2 regions of the Cupriavidus taiwanensis LMG 19424 genome follow, and region 2 is predicted to be linked to the other one. Evidence: predicted binding sites of a transcription regulator. Region 2 holds the regulator's gene; the other holds the start of a gene.

Region 1 (7,874 bases), 1.4 Mb from region 2:
ATGGATGGCCCCGGCTCGTCGATGGCAACGTCTGTCCGCGAGACCCAAAGCAAAAAGCCGCGAACCCTTGCGGGATCGCGGCTTTTCAAATAGATGGTGGCGAATCAGGGACTCGAACCCCGGACCTGCGGATTATGATTCCGTCGCTCTAACCGACTGAGCTAATTCGCCAACGAAGACTGAGATTATACCTGGGCTTTCTCGGCTGTCAACACCTTCCGGCGAAGATTTTGCACGACGCTTCCGTGCATAAAAAAACGGCAGGCCCGCGGGCCTGCCGTTCTGCTTGATGCCGCACGACCGCTCAGTCGTTGGCGTAGATGTTCACGTCCTTGGTCTCGCGGATAAACAGTGCGCCGATCACGAAGGTGAGCGCGGCGATGATGATCGGGTACCAGAGGCCGTAGTAGATGTTGCCGTTCTGGGCCACCAGCGCGAACGAGATGGTGGGCAGCAGGCCGCCGAACCAGCCGTTGCCGATATGGTAGGGCAGCGACATCGAGGTGTAGCGGATGCGGGTCGGGAACAGTTCCACCAGCATGGCGGCGATCGGGCCGTACACCATGGTGACGTAGATCACCAGGATAACCAGGATCACCAGCACCATGATCGTGTTCATCTGCGCCGGGTCAGCCTTGGTCGGGTAACCGGCCGCGGCCATCGAGCTGCCCACTTCCTTCTTGAACGCCGCGATCTGCTGCTTGCTGGCGTCGTCGAAGCTGTGGCCATTTACCAGCTTGGCATCGAAGGCCTTGATCTCCTTGTCGCCGATCTTGACGCTGGCCACGGTGCCGGCCGGGGCCTCGACCACTTCATAGCTGGCCGAAGCCTGCGCCAGGGTACGCTTGACGATGTCGCAGGAGCTGCGGAAGTCGATCTCGCGGGCGATCGGGCTGCCCTGGAACGAGCACTGCTTCGGATCCGCGGTCACCACGATCTGGGCGCTGTGCTGGGCGCGCTCCAGCGCCGGGTTGGCGTAGTGGGTCAGGGCCTTGAACAGCGGGAAGTAGGTCAGCACGGCCAGCGCGCAGCCCGCCATGATGATCCACTTGCGGCCGATCTTGTCCGACAGCGCGCCGAAGAAGATGAAGAACGGCGTGCCGATCACCAGTGCGCCGGCGATCAGCAGGTTGGCCGTCTTGGCATCGACCTTCAGCACCTGGGTCAGGAAGAACAGTGCGTAGAACTGGCCGGTGTACCAGACCACGGCCTGGCCGGCGGTCAGGCCCAGCAGCGCCAGGATCACGATCTTCAGGTTGCGCCATTGGCCGAACGATTCGGTCAGCGGTGCCTTGGAGGTCTTGCCCTCGGCCTTCATGCGCTGGAACGCCGGCGATTCGTTCATCGACAGCCGGATATACACCGACACGCCAAGCAGCAGGATGGACACCAGGAACGGGATGCGCCAGCCCCAGGTCTCGAAGTTCGGGCCAGTCGCCTCGCGGCACAGCAGGATCACGATCAGCGACAGGAACAGGCCGAGCGTGGCGGTGGTCTGGATCCACGAGGTGTACGCACCGCGCTTGCCGTGCGGGGCGTGTTCGGCCACGTAGGTGGCGGCGCCGCCGTACTCGCCGCCGAGCGCCAGGCCCTGCAGCATGCGCAGCGCGATCAGGATGATCGGCGCGGCCCAGCCGATGGTGGCGTAGCCGGGCAGCAGGCCGACGATGAAGGTCGACACGCCCATGATCAGGATCGTCACCAGGAAGGTGTATTTGCGCCCGATCATGTCGCCCAGGCGGCCGAACACCAGCGCGCCGAACGGCCGCACGATAAAGCCGGCGGCAAACGCGAGCAGCGCGAAGATGAAGGCCGAGGTCGGATCCAGCCCGGCAAAGAACTGCTTGGCGATGATTGCCGCCAGCGAGCCATACAGGTAAAAGTCGTACCATTCGAACACCGTGCCCAGCGACGAGGCAAAGATCACCTTGCGCTCTTCGGCAGTCATCGGTGCGTTCTGCGCGCCCCCTCCGGGCACCGCAACGTTTTGCACGTTTGCCATTTGTCTCCTCCGTCTGGAATGGATCTCGGGCGGGCGTGATGCGCGGAAAGCGCCGCGCGGCTGGCCGCTATGCCCAGAGTTGCAGAGGATTGTGGGTGGCGAAACTTACTGCGGTCTGACAGATTCCAGGGCGCCAAAGGCAAAAAACCTCGGGGTATACGCTAGCCGCGGGCAGGGCTGCCGATGCTGCGCTGCAAGGCTTCGGCGCATGCGCTTGGCACAGTTATGCGCCGTGCGGGGCGTGCGGCTATGCAGCATCCGCGCCCGGGCCGCGCGAGGCGCCTTGCGAGGGCATTGCCGGCGGCGGCGCCTCGACGCTTCGGTCATCGGCGTTGTCCCGGTTCATGCGCCAGGCGTACAGGGCGGCCATCAGCACATAGACCACCAGCGCGCCCTGCGCGCCGACCCAGAACGAGAACGGCCAGCCAAAGAAGTCGAAGCGCAGGTCGCGTGCAAACCACGCCACCACGAAGGTGACCGTAAACCAGACCGCGAGCAGGCCGCAGATCCAGCGCAGGTTGCGGTGCCAGGCGAGGCGATGGCGTGCCTCGGCGCTGCCGGGGGCAGGGGTGTCGTTCATGCTGGCGGAAAGTTCTCGGGACGGCGCAGCGTTACGCGGAAATGCGCGCCGGCCAGGCGTGGCGATTGCTGGTAGACGTGGTCCGTAATCTGGACGTCGCCGCCGTGCTGCTGCACGATCTCGCGCACGATCGCCAGGCCCAGGCCGCTGCCTTCGGTGTTGGTGCCGAGCACGCGATAGAAGCGCTCCATCACGCGCTCGCGCTCGGACGGCGCGATGCCCGGGCCGGTGTCTTCCACGTCCAGGTAGGCGAACGGTTCGAACGCGTCGGCGCTGACCCGCACCGTGGCGCGGCCGCCGCGCGGGGTGTAGCGGATGGCGTTGTCGAGCAGGTTGTTCAGCATCTCGGTCAGCATCAGGCGGTTGCCCTGGACCATCACCGGATGGTCGTCGGCATCGAGTCCCAGGTCAATGTCGCGCGCCCATGCCTGCGGCAGCCAGTCCTTCACCACCTCGCGCGCCAGCGCCGCCAGGTCCAGCGCGGCCATGCCGCCGGTGCCGGCCAGGTTCTCCATGCGCGCCAGCGACAGCAGCTGCGTGACCAGGTGCGCGGTGCGTTCCGAGCTGCCGGCGATCTGCGCCAGCGAGCGCCGCAGTTCTTCCGGCGACTGCTCGCGCTGCGCCAGCTCGGCCTGCATGCGCAGGCCCGCCAGCGGTGTCTTCATCTGGTGCGCGGCATCGGCGATAAAGCGCTTCTGGGTCTGCACCGACTGGTCCAGCCGTGCCAGCAGGTCGTTGAACGAACCCACCAGCGGCGTGATCTCCTGCGGCGCGGCGCGCTCGTCGATGGGGCTGGTATCGCCCGGGTTGCGCGCGCGGATGCGCTGCTGGATCGCGGTCAGCGGCGCCAGCCCGCGCGACAGCCCGAACCACACCAGCACCACCGCCAGCGGCAGGATCACGAACTGCGGCAAGATCACGCCCTTGATGATCTCGTTGGCCAGGCGCGCACGCTTGTCGAGCGTTTCGGCCACCTGCACCAGCACCGGCTGTGTGCCGCTGACCTGCTTCAGTTCGATATAGGTGTAGGCCACGCGCACGTCGTTGCCGGCCACGCGGTCATCGCGCAGCGATACCAGCCCGGCGTGGCCCTGGTCGTCCTCGGAAGGCAGCGGCAGGTCTTGGTCGCCGGCGATGTACTCGCCGCGCTTGCCGACCACCTGGTAGTAGACGTTGTCGGTCTCGTCGGCGCGCAGGATCTCGCGCGCGGACAGCGGCAGCTGCAGCGTGACGCGGCCGTTGACCTCGCGCACCTGCTGCGACAGCACGATGGCGCTGGCTTCGAGCGCGCGGTCGAAGGGGCCGTTGGCGATCGACTTGGCCACCAGGTAGGTCACCGCGATGCTCATCGGCCAGAGCAGCAGCAGTGGTGCCAGCATCCAGTCCAGGATCTCGCCGAACAGCGAGCGCGGCGCGGGATGGGCGGTGCTTTCCTCCAGGTGCGGCAGCGCGTCGGTCAGGTCCTGGTCGGTGACGTCCGGCGTGGAGGACGGAGCGGGCGCGGCGCGGGGCACGCGCCGCCACGGCAGTCGCAGCAGGCTCATGTCGGCGAGGTTGCGTTCAGGTCGGTCGCATGGCCTGCGGTGCTGGGATCAATGCGGCGCGGCCACCGCCGGCTGGAATTTCTCCAGGCAGTAGCCCAGCCCGCGCACGGTGGCGATGCGGATGCCGCCCACCTCGATCTTCTTGCGCAGGCGGTGCACATAGACCTCGATGGCGTTGTTGCTGACTTCCTCGCCCCATTCGCACAGGTGGTCCACCAGCTGTTCCTTCGACACCAGGCGGCCGCTGCGCGTGAGCAGAATCTCCAGCAGGCCGATCTCGCGCGCCGACAGGTCCAGCATCTGGTCGTTCAGGTAGGCGATGCGCCCGACCTGATCGTAGGCCAGCGGCCCGTGGCGCATCAGCGTGGCGCCGCCGCCGGCGCCGCGCCGCACCAGCGCGCGCACGCGCGCTTCCAGCTCTGACAGGGCGAAGGGCTTGGCCATGTAGTCGTCGGCGCCCAGGTCCAGGCCCTTGACGCGCTCGTCGACGCTGTCGGCGGCGGTCAGGATCAGCACCGGCAGCATCGCGCCGCGCGCGCGCAGGCGCTTGAGCACCTCCAGCCCGGACATGCGCGGCAGGCCCAGGTCGAGGATGAGCAGGTCGAAAGTCTGGGTCGACAGGGCCGAATCGGCTTCCAGGCCATTGGCGACATGGTCGACGGCGTAGCCCGAGTGACGTAGCGAACGGGTCAGGCCGTCGGCCAGCACGTCGTCGTCTTCGGCGATCAGAATGCGCATGGTTGTCTCCACCCTGGCCGGCATAGCCGGCACCGGTGCGCAACGGGCACGGGGGCGCGAAGGGGCTTGCCAAGCATACTGTTTTTTTATACAGTACCCGCACGTTCCGCTAGGGCCGCCCGGGGAGACCCCCTGGAGTGCGGCCGCGCAGACAGCCGGGCCGGCGCAGATGCCGGCAAATGCCGGTGCCGCGCCACATGCGGCCTATTTATACACCATTGACTCAAGGACGACCATGGACGACAAGAAGGCAGGTGCCGGCGTGAGCGCCGAGAAGCAAAAGGCGCTTGCCGCCGCGCTCTCCCAGATCGAGAAGCAGTTCGGCAAGGGCTCGATCATGCGCCTGGGCGACGGCGAGGTCGAAAAGGACATTCAGGTGGTTTCCACCGGTTCGCTCGGCCTGGACATCGCACTTGGCGTCGGTGGCCTGCCGCGCGGCCGCGTGGTCGAGATCTACGGGCCGGAATCCTCGGGCAAGACCACGCTGACGCTGCAGGTGGTGGCCGAGATGCAGAAGCTGGGCGGCACCTGCGCCTTTATCGATGCCGAGCACGCACTGGACGTCAATTACGCTTCCAAGCTCGGCGTCAATGTCGGCGACCTGCTGATCTCGCAGCCCGACACCGGCGAGCAGGCCCTGGAAATCACCGACGCGCTGGTGCGTTCGGGTTCGATCGACCTGATCATCATCGACTCGGTGGCCGCACTGGTGCCCAAGGCCGAAATCGAAGGCGAAATGGGCGATTCGCTGCCCGGCCTGCAGGCCCGCCTGATGAGCCAGGCGCTGCGCAAGCTGACCGGCACCATCAAGCGCACCAACTGCCTGGTGATCTTCATCAACCAGATCCGCATGAAGATCGGCGTGATGTTCGGCTCGCCCGAAACCACCACCGGCGGCAATGCGCTGAAGTTCTACGCCTCGGTGCGCCTGGACATCCGCCGCATCGGCTCGATCAAGAAGGGCGACGACGTGATCGGCAACGAGACCAAGGTCAAGGTGGTCAAGAACAAGGTCTCGCCGCCGTTCCGCGAGGCCTTCTTCGACATCCTCTACGGCCAGGGCATCTCGCGCCAGGGCGAGATCATCGACCTGGGCGTGGATGCCAAGATCGTCGAGAAGTCCGGCGCCTGGTACAGCTACAACGGCGAGAAGATCGGCCAGGGCAAGGACAACGCCCGCGAATACCTGCGCGAGAACCCCGACATTGCCGCCGAAATCGAAAACAAGGTGCGCGCGGCACTGGGTGTGGTCGCCATGAACCCCACGGCCGCAGCCGTGGCGGCAACGGTCGAAGACTGACCGCGCCGGCGGCCGCTGCGCCATCCGGAAGGCCGGGGCATCGCCGATGCCCCGGCCTTTTTGCTTGGCCCGCAGGCGGCCCGGTCCTCCATCCGCTGATCCCGCTTATCCATGGCAACCCGTCCCCCGCTGTCGCTGAAGGCCCGCGCCGTCGGCTACCTGTCGCGCCGCGAGCACAGCCGCGCCGAGCTGGCGCGCAAGCTGGCGCCTCACGCCGAGTCGGCCGAGCAGCTGGAACAGTTGCTGGACGCGCTGGAGCGCGAGAACTGGCTGTCGAACCAGCGCTTCGCTGACAGCCTGGTGCATCGCCGCGGCGCCCGCTACGGCACCGCGCGCGTGATGCAGGAAGCCAAGACCCACAAGCTCGACAACGAGCAGCTGGGCGAGCTGCAGGAGCGCCTGCGCGCCACCGAAGTCGAGCGCGCCCGCGAGGTCTGGCGCAAGCGCTTCGGCACGCCGCCCGACACGCCCGAGACCCGGGCCAAGCAGATCCGCTTCATGGTGGCACGCGGCTTCTCGCGCGCGGTGGTCGGCAAAATCATTCGGGGCGCGGACGAGGACGGCGGCGACGCGGACTGAGCCGCGTGACGAGGCAGCATCGGGAAGTACCTGCGCTGCCGTCATGTGTATTTCGCTGCGTTGCGTCATCGCGCCATGCCGGCGCCGGGTTCTTGTCGGGGGCGGGAGCCGGTGCCGGCTGGTGCATTGCGGCAAGGCCGCCCGGCCTGCCGGGGCGCCATGGTCGGCCGACAATCCGGGCGCGACAGTTGCCGCACAAGGATGTTCCCGGCCAACGCGGCATGGCATGTTAAACTCCCCGGGTTATTCGGTACCCCGGCACCACGGTGCCCCAGCCCCCGGATTCTCCGTAGCCTCCGTATCTTCCGTATTTCCAGCCTGGCCATGCCTCTGTCCCAGCCCGTCAACCGCTCCCTGCGTCACCGCCGCGCCATTGCGGCCGAGGCGTACCGGAGGGAGGACGGCCTGTGGGATATCGAGGTGCGCCTGACCGACACCAAGCCCCGCGACATCGAACTGGCCGGCGACCGCATCCGCCCGCAAGGCCAGCCGCTGCACGACCTGTGGCTGCGCATCACGATCGACGAGGAAATGACGGTGCTGGATGCCGAGGCTTGCTCGGATTGGGTGCCGTACCCGTCTCATTGCGACACGATCGGCCCGGCTTACCGCAAGCTGATCGGGTTGAACCTGCGCAAGGGCTTTCGCAAGGCGGTGCGCGAGCGCCTGGGCGGCATGCACGGCTGCTCGCACCTGACCGAAGCCGCTGGTGTGCTGCCCAGCACCGCGATCCAGGCCTTTGCCGGCGAGGTCATCAGTATCCGCGACAACGGCGAGGACGATCCGAATCCGGAGCCGCCCTATCAGTTGAACGGCTGCCACGCCCTGCGTTTCGACGGCGAGGTGGTTCGTCAGTTTTACCCGCGCTGGTATGGTCACCAGCCGACGCCCAAGGCAAGGGCCGAGGCCGCGCCTGCCGTCGCATCCGCGCCTCAGGCGCAGCAGCCCGCGGCCAATGGCGACCGCGGTGGTCACGCAATCGACGGCAACGACGCTGTCCCGGCCGACAGGCCGACCGGCACCTCCGGCTGATTCTCAGGATCGGCCAGCCCGACGAGAGAGTTCGTCTTCTTTCAGATTCTTCCCTTCTACCTTTTACGCCTACCCGAAAGGAAACACGCATGAATATCC
Region 2 (7,874 bases):
GGATCACGGCGAAATGGATCCCGCTGGACCCGCATCGCGACGGTTATCGCGTATGGCTGATGCCGATGTCCAGCGTGCCGTAAGTCGTGATGCTCGATTCCCTGCCGTCGGCACCGCCCCCCACCGCGCATCCGCCGAGCAAGGCCGCCAGTGCCGCCACGGCAAGAATCCTCGTCCTCCATCTACACTTGTCCTGCATGGCTTGCTCCCTGCGTTCGATCACGTCGATTGGTCTTGCGCACAGCCAGTAGGTTCCGTTGCCGGTTCTGCGGCGTGGAAGCACCGGTTGTCAGGCGGGGAGCAAAAAGAGGCAGGCGGCCCATGGGGCGGGCCGCCTGACGGGAAGGTCGAGGGGGGGCAATGTCCCTCGGACTCGAGTATCGCTTCGCGCACGTGCAGGATGAACCCTGCAGAGGTAGGGGCTGCGCACAGCATATTTGGCCGGGGCGCGGCAGGAAGCCATCCGGGACCCGTGATACGATTTCCGGCTCGCCCCAGGCAAGTTCAGGCACGGTATGCGGATCGTGCTGGCAGGGGAGGCAGCATGGATAAAGACAACGTGGAAAACGAAGCGCCGTTCGGCGTGGTGTATGAAGACTTCAGGGTGATCTGGGTAGCCGAGCAGCTCCAGGACGGCAAATGGACGGCGCGCTACTGCTGGCACCCCGGCACCTCGGAAGCCGCTGGCAAGGCTTTGCAAGAGGCGGTGCTCAATGGCAAGTCGCGCCGGCTGCTGGGCCAGTTCGATACCGAGGCGGAAACCATCGCCGCGATCAAGCAGGCAGTGCTGCTGGAGGCCAAGTGGAGCCCGCCCCGGTCCTGAGCGATGGCCCAAAATTTTTTGTGCGGGATACTAGCCATCTCGAAAATCTGTTTGTATAATCTTGGTTTTCGTCGATCAGCGCTTCGCTGATGACCTCTACGGTGGCTGTAGCTCAGTTGGTAGAGTCCAGGATTGTGATTCCTGTCGTCGTGGGTTCGAGTCCCATCAGCCACCCCAAGAATTTCAACGGTTTGCAGGTTAGGCGTCCCCAACTTGTGGCCAGTTTTGGAAGAGGATCTTCCCCCGAAAGCCCACCCTAGCGGTGGGCTTTTTGCTGTCAGTGTGTCTGCGAAACGGTGGTTGTACGCCGGCATAGTCTGTAGATCGCTTTCCTACTTCCTTTCCCTTGCCCAAGTTGGTGCCGACGGGATCGCCCAGCTGGACTATGCGCGACTCCATGCGCGTCACCGTGTCCTTGACCTCAAGAGGGTCTCCCGGTGTCTCCATGGCGGTGACCAGCGAAACGGTCAGGGTTATGGGCGAAGCAGTCAATCACTTAACCCGCGATGCTGTGGAATTCTCTGCTGGTTGAGCGGTATGGCAATGACCAAGGCGAATGCGTTTTCCCTGCTCGAGTATGGGGTGTTCGACGTATTTGTAGAAGAATTGAGCGAGGCCGAGTACCGCTGCTAGCGTCAGTAAGTATTGGGCGATTTGCGCATAATTCTGGCCAACAGTTGTCGCATAGATTGATCCTGAGTAAACCAGAATAAACGGATGCGTCAGGTAAATGCTATAGGATATCTCGCCGAGGCAAGAAAGGGGGCGCGGTATCGAAAGTAGCCTGTATCGTTCCGCTACGATGAAGCCAGCCACGAGGGCGGCGCATGGCAGACCCCTGAAAATAATACTCATGCGGGGCTCGTACAGGAAGAACGCGGCTGTGAAAAGAGCTATCGATGCCAACAAGGCGAGCCATGCGCAGGAACGGCTCAGGGTCTCCGGAAGGATGCCATAGAGCCTTGCCAGGATCATGCCGAACACGAATTCAAGGATGATGGGATTGGTGGCCAGCAGGATATACGTACTCGAGATTCCTTGGTAGAGATGCTCGGGATTGATCGAAACGCCTCCGGAAAATGCGAATGGCAGAATAATCAGTGTCAGGGTGAAGTAGGCGATCTGAAGGGATAGCCTTCGGCCCAGGCACAAGAGAATGGAAAAAGAAAGATAGAAATAGATTTCGTAGTTGAGGGACCAGCCAATCAGCAGGGTGGGGTATCCGTAAAAGGGTGCGTGATTGGGTTCAATCGGAATGAAGAAGAGCGAACGGAGGAGCGGTTCTAATTCGATGCTGCGAAGGTCCCTGAGCATCGCGAAATAGAGCGTGGCGACCCAATAAGGCGGCGCTACCCTGACTAATCGCCTGAGCAGGAATTGTATGGGTGCATCGTGAGGTCCGGGCTTGTATAAGGCGGTCCACGCGATCACAAAGCCGCTGATCACAAAGAACAGGTCGACGCCAATATATCCCTTGCGCAACAGGTCAGACGCGCTGAATGGCAATGCTGTGGCAAGTGGGTCGAAGTGGTCCTGCATGTGGTACGCGACAACCCACATGGCCGCAATCCCCCGGAGCATCTGTAGCGACTGGAATTTCATTATGCGAGGCTCTCAGTTGGCCTGGTACGGCAAACTGTGTCTCAGATCCTGCCGGGCACGCTATCCATCGAAGGAATGAGATGGGGGCTGGTGCGGCAGAAGCGCCGTGGGTTCGAGTAGATCGAGATGGCGCCTGACGCGCGCGCGGGTTAAAATCCGCACCCGGCTCCCGCAAGGCCTGCACGAATGCTGTGAGGTTTCAGCGCAGTGCGGAACAATGCGAAGCCGAAAGCGTTGATTTCATGGGGGGCAATGGCGATAGACGCCGGGATGGCAAGTTCCCGTCGTCGTGGACTCGAGTCCTATCCAGCCAACCCAAGCATTCTCCAGAACGGTGCCTCCCAAGGGCGCCGTTTTGCATTCCCCGGGGGTGGTATGTTTGTTCGAGCGGCACTGATTGGCACAGCGATGGCAACTATGGTGGCAGGTTGTGCCACTGGCACTTCCGAGAAGGACATCCGCGCCCGTCCGCCGATGCGCCTGTTTACGCCGGTCAAGATGGCCGATGTTGTGAAATGCCTGCGCAACAATCTCGGCGATGACGCTACGCTGGTCCAGCTGCCGGCGAAAAACCAAACCGAAATCCGCATTGGGCAGGCCGCGGCAGGCGGCGAATATCAGTATGCCTACTTGATCTCTCTGACGGCGCAGCCCGACGGTACGGCGCTGGAATTGCGCAAGACCAATACCTGGTTTCCCCAACTGACCCCGTCGGAACTGGAGGCCGAAGCCAAGGCGTGCGCGCGTAGCTGACCAGCAGCGAACTGGCGGCCGCGGGATGGTGCCTGGCGAATATCAGGCGGCCAGCTTCTCGGTGGTTTCGAGTTCCAGCATGCGGCAGATCGCCGCCATGCTGCCGACCATGGTGCGGCGCTGCGTGCCCTGATAGACGCGTACGCCCTTGCTCTGGCGGAACGGCACGGGCTTGACCGGACGGCGGGCGGCGACGTGGTGGATTTGCGGCATGGTGGCACCTCTTTTTAGGCAAAGCGGGGTCAACACCCGGCAAGCCGGGCGGCGTCTGCAAAGCAATGGAAGCGGGTGGGCCCGCGCGGGTGAATGCCCGCGATGGTGCCCGGCTAGAAGCCGGAAGAGCGGATCAGCCCGACGGCGATGCCTTCCAGCGAAAACTCTTCACCGGGTTCGACGATGATGTTGGTGAAGTCCGGGTTCTCGGCAATCAGTTCGATATGGCCACCGCGCCGCTGCAGGCGCTTGACCGTGACGTCGTCGCCCAGTCTTGCCACCACGATCTTGCCGTTCGCGGCCTCGCTGGCGCGGCGCACGGCGAGCAGGTCGCCATCGAGAATGCCGGCGTCGCGCATGCTCAGGCCGCGCACGCGCAGCAGGTAGTCCGGACGTTCATCGAAGACCGAGGCATCGACCTGGTACTGGCGGTCGATATGTTCGGCTGCGAGGATGGGGCTACCGGCCGCCACGCGGCCAACCAGAGGCAGCGTCAATTGCAGGACGCCGGCCATCGGTAACGAGAACTGGTCAGGCAGTTCCGAATCGCTGCGCGACACCTTCAGGCGGATGCCGCGCGACGCGCCGGGCGTCAGTTCGATCACGCCCTTGCGGGCCAGCGCCCGCAGATGTTCTTCCGCGGCATTGGGCGAGGAGAAGCCGAACTCCGCTGCGATTTCGGCACGGGTAGGGGGGAAGCCGGTACGGCGGATCGTGTTGCGGATCAGATCGAAAATCTGCTGCTGCCGGGGTGTCAGGGTCGCCATGGGATCGCCGTTCCGTGCAGGGCCGCTGGCATGGATGACGGAGACGCTGGTCCGTGATCCAGTATCCGGCGGGCCGGGCACTGTATGTTTAAACAGTATGCTGTGATTTTATACAGTATCGGCGCGAGCGCAAGCAGAATTTTGAGCTGTGTCGCATGGACGTCGGCCATGGCGGCCGATCCCGGCCGAGGCAAGGCATGCGCGCCCCGCTACAATCGCGGTTCCTCTTCCCAGAATGAACCCTTGCGCGCTCCCATGACCCCATTGCCTCGCATCGTCGTATTGGCTACCGGCGGCACGATCGCCGGCGCCGCTGGCAGCGCCGCCAGCAGCGCCCGCTACCAGGCGGCGACCGTGCCGGTGTCCTCGTTGCTTGCCGCGGTACCCCCCTTGCAGTCGGTGGCACGCATCGAGGCCGAGCAAGTGGCACAGGTGGACAGCAAGGACATGACCTTCGCGCTCTGGCAGGCGCTGGCGGCGCGGGTGCAGCACTGGTCGGCGCAGCCCGATGTCGCGGGCATCGTGATCACGCACGGCACGGATACGCTGGAAGAAACAGCGATGGCGCTGCATCTGACCCAACCGTGCCCGGTGCCTGTGGTGCTGACCGCGGCGATGCGTCCGTCGACGTCGCTGTCCGCGGACGGGCCGCTGAACCTGCTGGATGCGGTGCGCGTCGCCGGACATCCGGACGCGCGCGGCAAGGGCGTGCTGGTGGTGTTGAACCAGCAGATCCACGCGGCCCGCGACGTAGCCAAGGCGCATACGTCGGCGGTCGATGCCTTTGTCTCGCCGTGCGGGCCGCTGGGGTTCGTGCAGGATGACTACGTGCGCTTTGCCCGGGCGCCCCGGGCGGCAGCGCCCATCGGGCCGATGCCGGCGGCCTGGCCGATGGTGGAGATCGTGGCCAGCTACGCCCAGCCGGGCCGGATCGCGGTCGATGCGCTGGTCCAGGCTGGCGTCGCCGGGCTGGTCGTGGCCGCTGCCGGCAATGGCTCGGTCCACGAGGTGCTTGCCACGGCGCTTGCCGACGCCGCGGCGGCCGGGGTGGCCGTGGTGCGCAGCTCGCGTACCGGGGCCGGCCACGTGGCGATTCCGCCGCAACCCAGTCCCGCCGACGGTGTCTTCATATCGGCGACGGACCTCAATCCCTACAAGGCGCGCGTGCTGCTGGCGCTGGCCCTGGCGGCGGACCCCGGGCTGGCGCGCCAACCACAGAGGCTGCAGGTCCTGTTCGCCATCGCCTGATTTGCCCGTGAAATCAGCGGCTTGCACTGTGGCCGAAGGGCGGGCTATAATTTAAGGCTATTCAACCTTGCCACACCGGACTCGTGACGCCCGGGTGGCTAATCCCAAAAGGAGCGTCAATGCGTCATTACGAAATCGTCTTCATCGTCCACCCGGACCAGAGCGAACAAGTGCCGGCCATGATCGAGCGCTACAAGCAGCTCGTGACCTCGCAGAACGGCAACGTTCACCGCGTGGAAGACTGGGGCCGTCGCCAGATGGCTTACATGATCCAGAAGCTGGCCAAGGCTCACTACGTTTGCCTGAACATCGAATGCGGCAAGGAAACGCTGGCTGAACTGGAACACGCGTTCAAGTTCAACGACGCCGTCCTGCGCCACCTGATCGTGCAGACCAAGAAGGCCGAGACCGCACCTTCGCCGATGATGAAGGAAGTGCAGCGCGAAGAAGCCCGCAAGGCCGCGCAAACGACCACCGAAGGCCAGGCCGCCTGAGTGCGGACTGCGGTGCGCGCCGTGGCTGACAGCGTCGGCCAGGGCACGGGTGGAAACCGCAAGGATTGCAACCAGCAAGAGGCCCCGCGTTGAACCAGCTCCGGCTTGCCGCCACCCTGGCGGAACGCGATGCCCTGCGCTATACCCCGGCCGGGGTCCCCGTCGTGAACTGCATCCTGCAGTACAGCGGCGAGGCCGTCGAGGCGCAGACGCCGCGGCAGGTCGAATTTGCAATCGCTGCGATGGGAATCGGCCAGGTTGGCCAGCGTCTGGAGCGGCTACCGCTCGGCACGCTGCTCGACTGCGAAGGATTCCTGGCCCGCAAGCACCGCAATAGCAAGGCTCTCGTCTTTCACATCACTGGATGTAAAGCATTCGAAAAGGATTGAATCATGGCATTCGTCAAACGTGACAACAAGAACAAGAAGCGCTTCCAGCAACAGAACCCGCTGTTCAAGCGCAAGCGCTTCTGCCGCTTCACCGTGGCTGGCGTCGAACAGATCGACTACAAGGATCTGGACACCCTGAAGGACTTCATCGGCGACAACGGCAAGATCACGCCGGCCCGCCTGACCGGTACCAAGGCCCACTATCAGCGTCAGCTGGATACGGCGATCAAGCGTGCGCGTTTCCTCGCGCTGCTGCCGTACACCGACCTGCACAAGAACTGATAGGCCCTAGGTCCGTAACGGAGAAAACACGATGCAAGTCATTCTGCTGGAAAAAGTCATCAACCTGGGCAACCTGGGTGACATCGTCAAGGTGAAGGACGGTTACGCGCGTAACTTCCTGATCCCGTCGAAGAAGGCGCGCCGCGCCACGCAAACCGCGATCGCCGAATTCGAAGTGAAGCGCGCCGAGCTGGAAAAGGCCGCCGCCGAGAAGCTGGCCGCCGCGCAAGCCGAAGGCGAGAAGCTGAACGGCCTGAACGTCCAGATCACCCAGAAGTCGGGTGTGGACGGCCGCCTGTTCGGTTCGGTGACCAACGCCGACATCGCCGAAGCCCTGGCTGGCCAAGGCTACAAGCTGGAAAAGTCGCAGGTTCGCCTGCCGAACGGTCCGCTGAAGATGGTTGGCGACCACCCGGTCAGCGTTGCGCTGCACACCGACGTGGTGGTCGACGTGACCGTGTCGGTGGTGGGCGAGAGCGTCTAAGGACGCGCCGCCAGCAGGCCGGCGCCTCGCGCCGGCCGAAGCCCGCAGGCATTGTAAAAGGCAGGAGCCCTGGCTCCTGCCTTTTTTGTTGCCCGGCTGCCCGGTTGCGGGGCTGCGCTGGACGGCGCCGTCGCCAAATGTCCGGCGAAGTGTGTCCGCTCGCCGTTATAATCCCTCCCCATGAACGCGCCCGTCGCCGACCCCCAACTCGATAACCTCAAGGTCCCGCCGCACTCCATCGAAGCCGAGCAATCGGTGCTCGGTGGCCTGCTGCTGGACAATGCCGCCTGGGACCGCATCGCGGACTTTCTCTCCGAGGCAGATTTCTACCGTTTCGACCACCGGATGATCTTCCAGAGCATCGCCCGGTTGATCTCGGCCACCAAGCCGGCCGACGTGATCACGGTCTACGAGATGCTGCAGGTGGCGGGCAAGGCCGAAGAGGTTGGCGGACTGGCGTACCTGAATTCGCTGGCGCAGAACACCCCCAGCGCGGCCAACATCCGCCGCTACGCGGAAATCGTGCGCGAGCGCTCGGTGCTGCGCAAGCTGGTCACGGTGGCGGACGATATCGCCTCGGCGGCATTCGCCCCCAAGGGGCGCGAGGTGCGCGAGCTGCTCGACGAGGCCGAATCCAAGGTCTTTGCGATTGCCGAAGAGGGCTCGCGCGGGCAGAAGGGCTTCCAGGAAATCCAGCCGCTGCTGACCCAGGTGGTGGAGCGCATCGACGAGCTGTATCACCGCGATACCACCACCGATGTCACCGGCGTGCCGACCGGTTTTATCGACCTGGACAAGATGACCAGCGGCATGCAGCCG

The links. Region 2 encodes LexA, which represses DNA repair genes until DNA is damaged. Its sites were predicted from a motif close to ACTGTATNNNNATACAGT; they were not measured.
Region 1: recA (recombinase RecA) is a predicted target of LexA. The motif match lies at 4,942-4,959, and genes of this name have one in related genera.

Annotation. Positions count from the first base shown of each region.
Region 1 covers NC_010528.1:505,822-513,695, forward strand. Annotated here, with positions in the region: tRNA gene RALTA_RS02420 (tRNA-Met) at 95-171, opposite strand; gene RALTA_RS02425 (MFS transporter) at 305-2,002, opposite strand; gene RALTA_RS02430 (DUF4212 domain-containing protein) at 2,250-2,582, opposite strand; gene RALTA_RS02435 (sensor histidine kinase) at 2,579-4,126, opposite strand; gene RALTA_RS02440 (response regulator) at 4,175-4,864, opposite strand; gene recA (recombinase RecA) at 5,100-6,164, shown strand; gene recX (recombination regulator RecX) at 6,276-6,743, shown strand; gene RALTA_RS02455 (DUF2889 domain-containing protein) at 7,068-7,775, shown strand; gene sucC (ADP-forming succinate--CoA ligase subunit beta) at 7,865-7,874, shown strand, end outside.
Region 2 covers NC_010528.1:1,918,680-1,926,553, reverse strand. Annotated here, with positions in the region: gene RALTA_RS08820 (hypothetical protein) at 545-823, shown strand; tRNA gene RALTA_RS08815 (tRNA-His) at 925-1,000, shown strand; gene RALTA_RS08810 (acyltransferase family protein) at 1,316-2,425, opposite strand; gene RALTA_RS08805 (hypothetical protein) at 2,834-3,178, shown strand; gene RALTA_RS30625 (hypothetical protein) at 3,221-3,391, opposite strand; gene lexA (transcriptional repressor LexA) at 3,505-4,158, opposite strand; gene RALTA_RS08795 (asparaginase) at 4,414-5,406, shown strand; gene rpsF (30S ribosomal protein S6) at 5,526-5,900, shown strand; gene priB (primosomal replication protein N) at 5,990-6,289, shown strand; gene rpsR (30S ribosomal protein S18) at 6,293-6,571, shown strand; gene rplI (50S ribosomal protein L9) at 6,603-7,055, shown strand; gene RALTA_RS08770 (replicative DNA helicase) at 7,236-7,874, shown strand, end outside.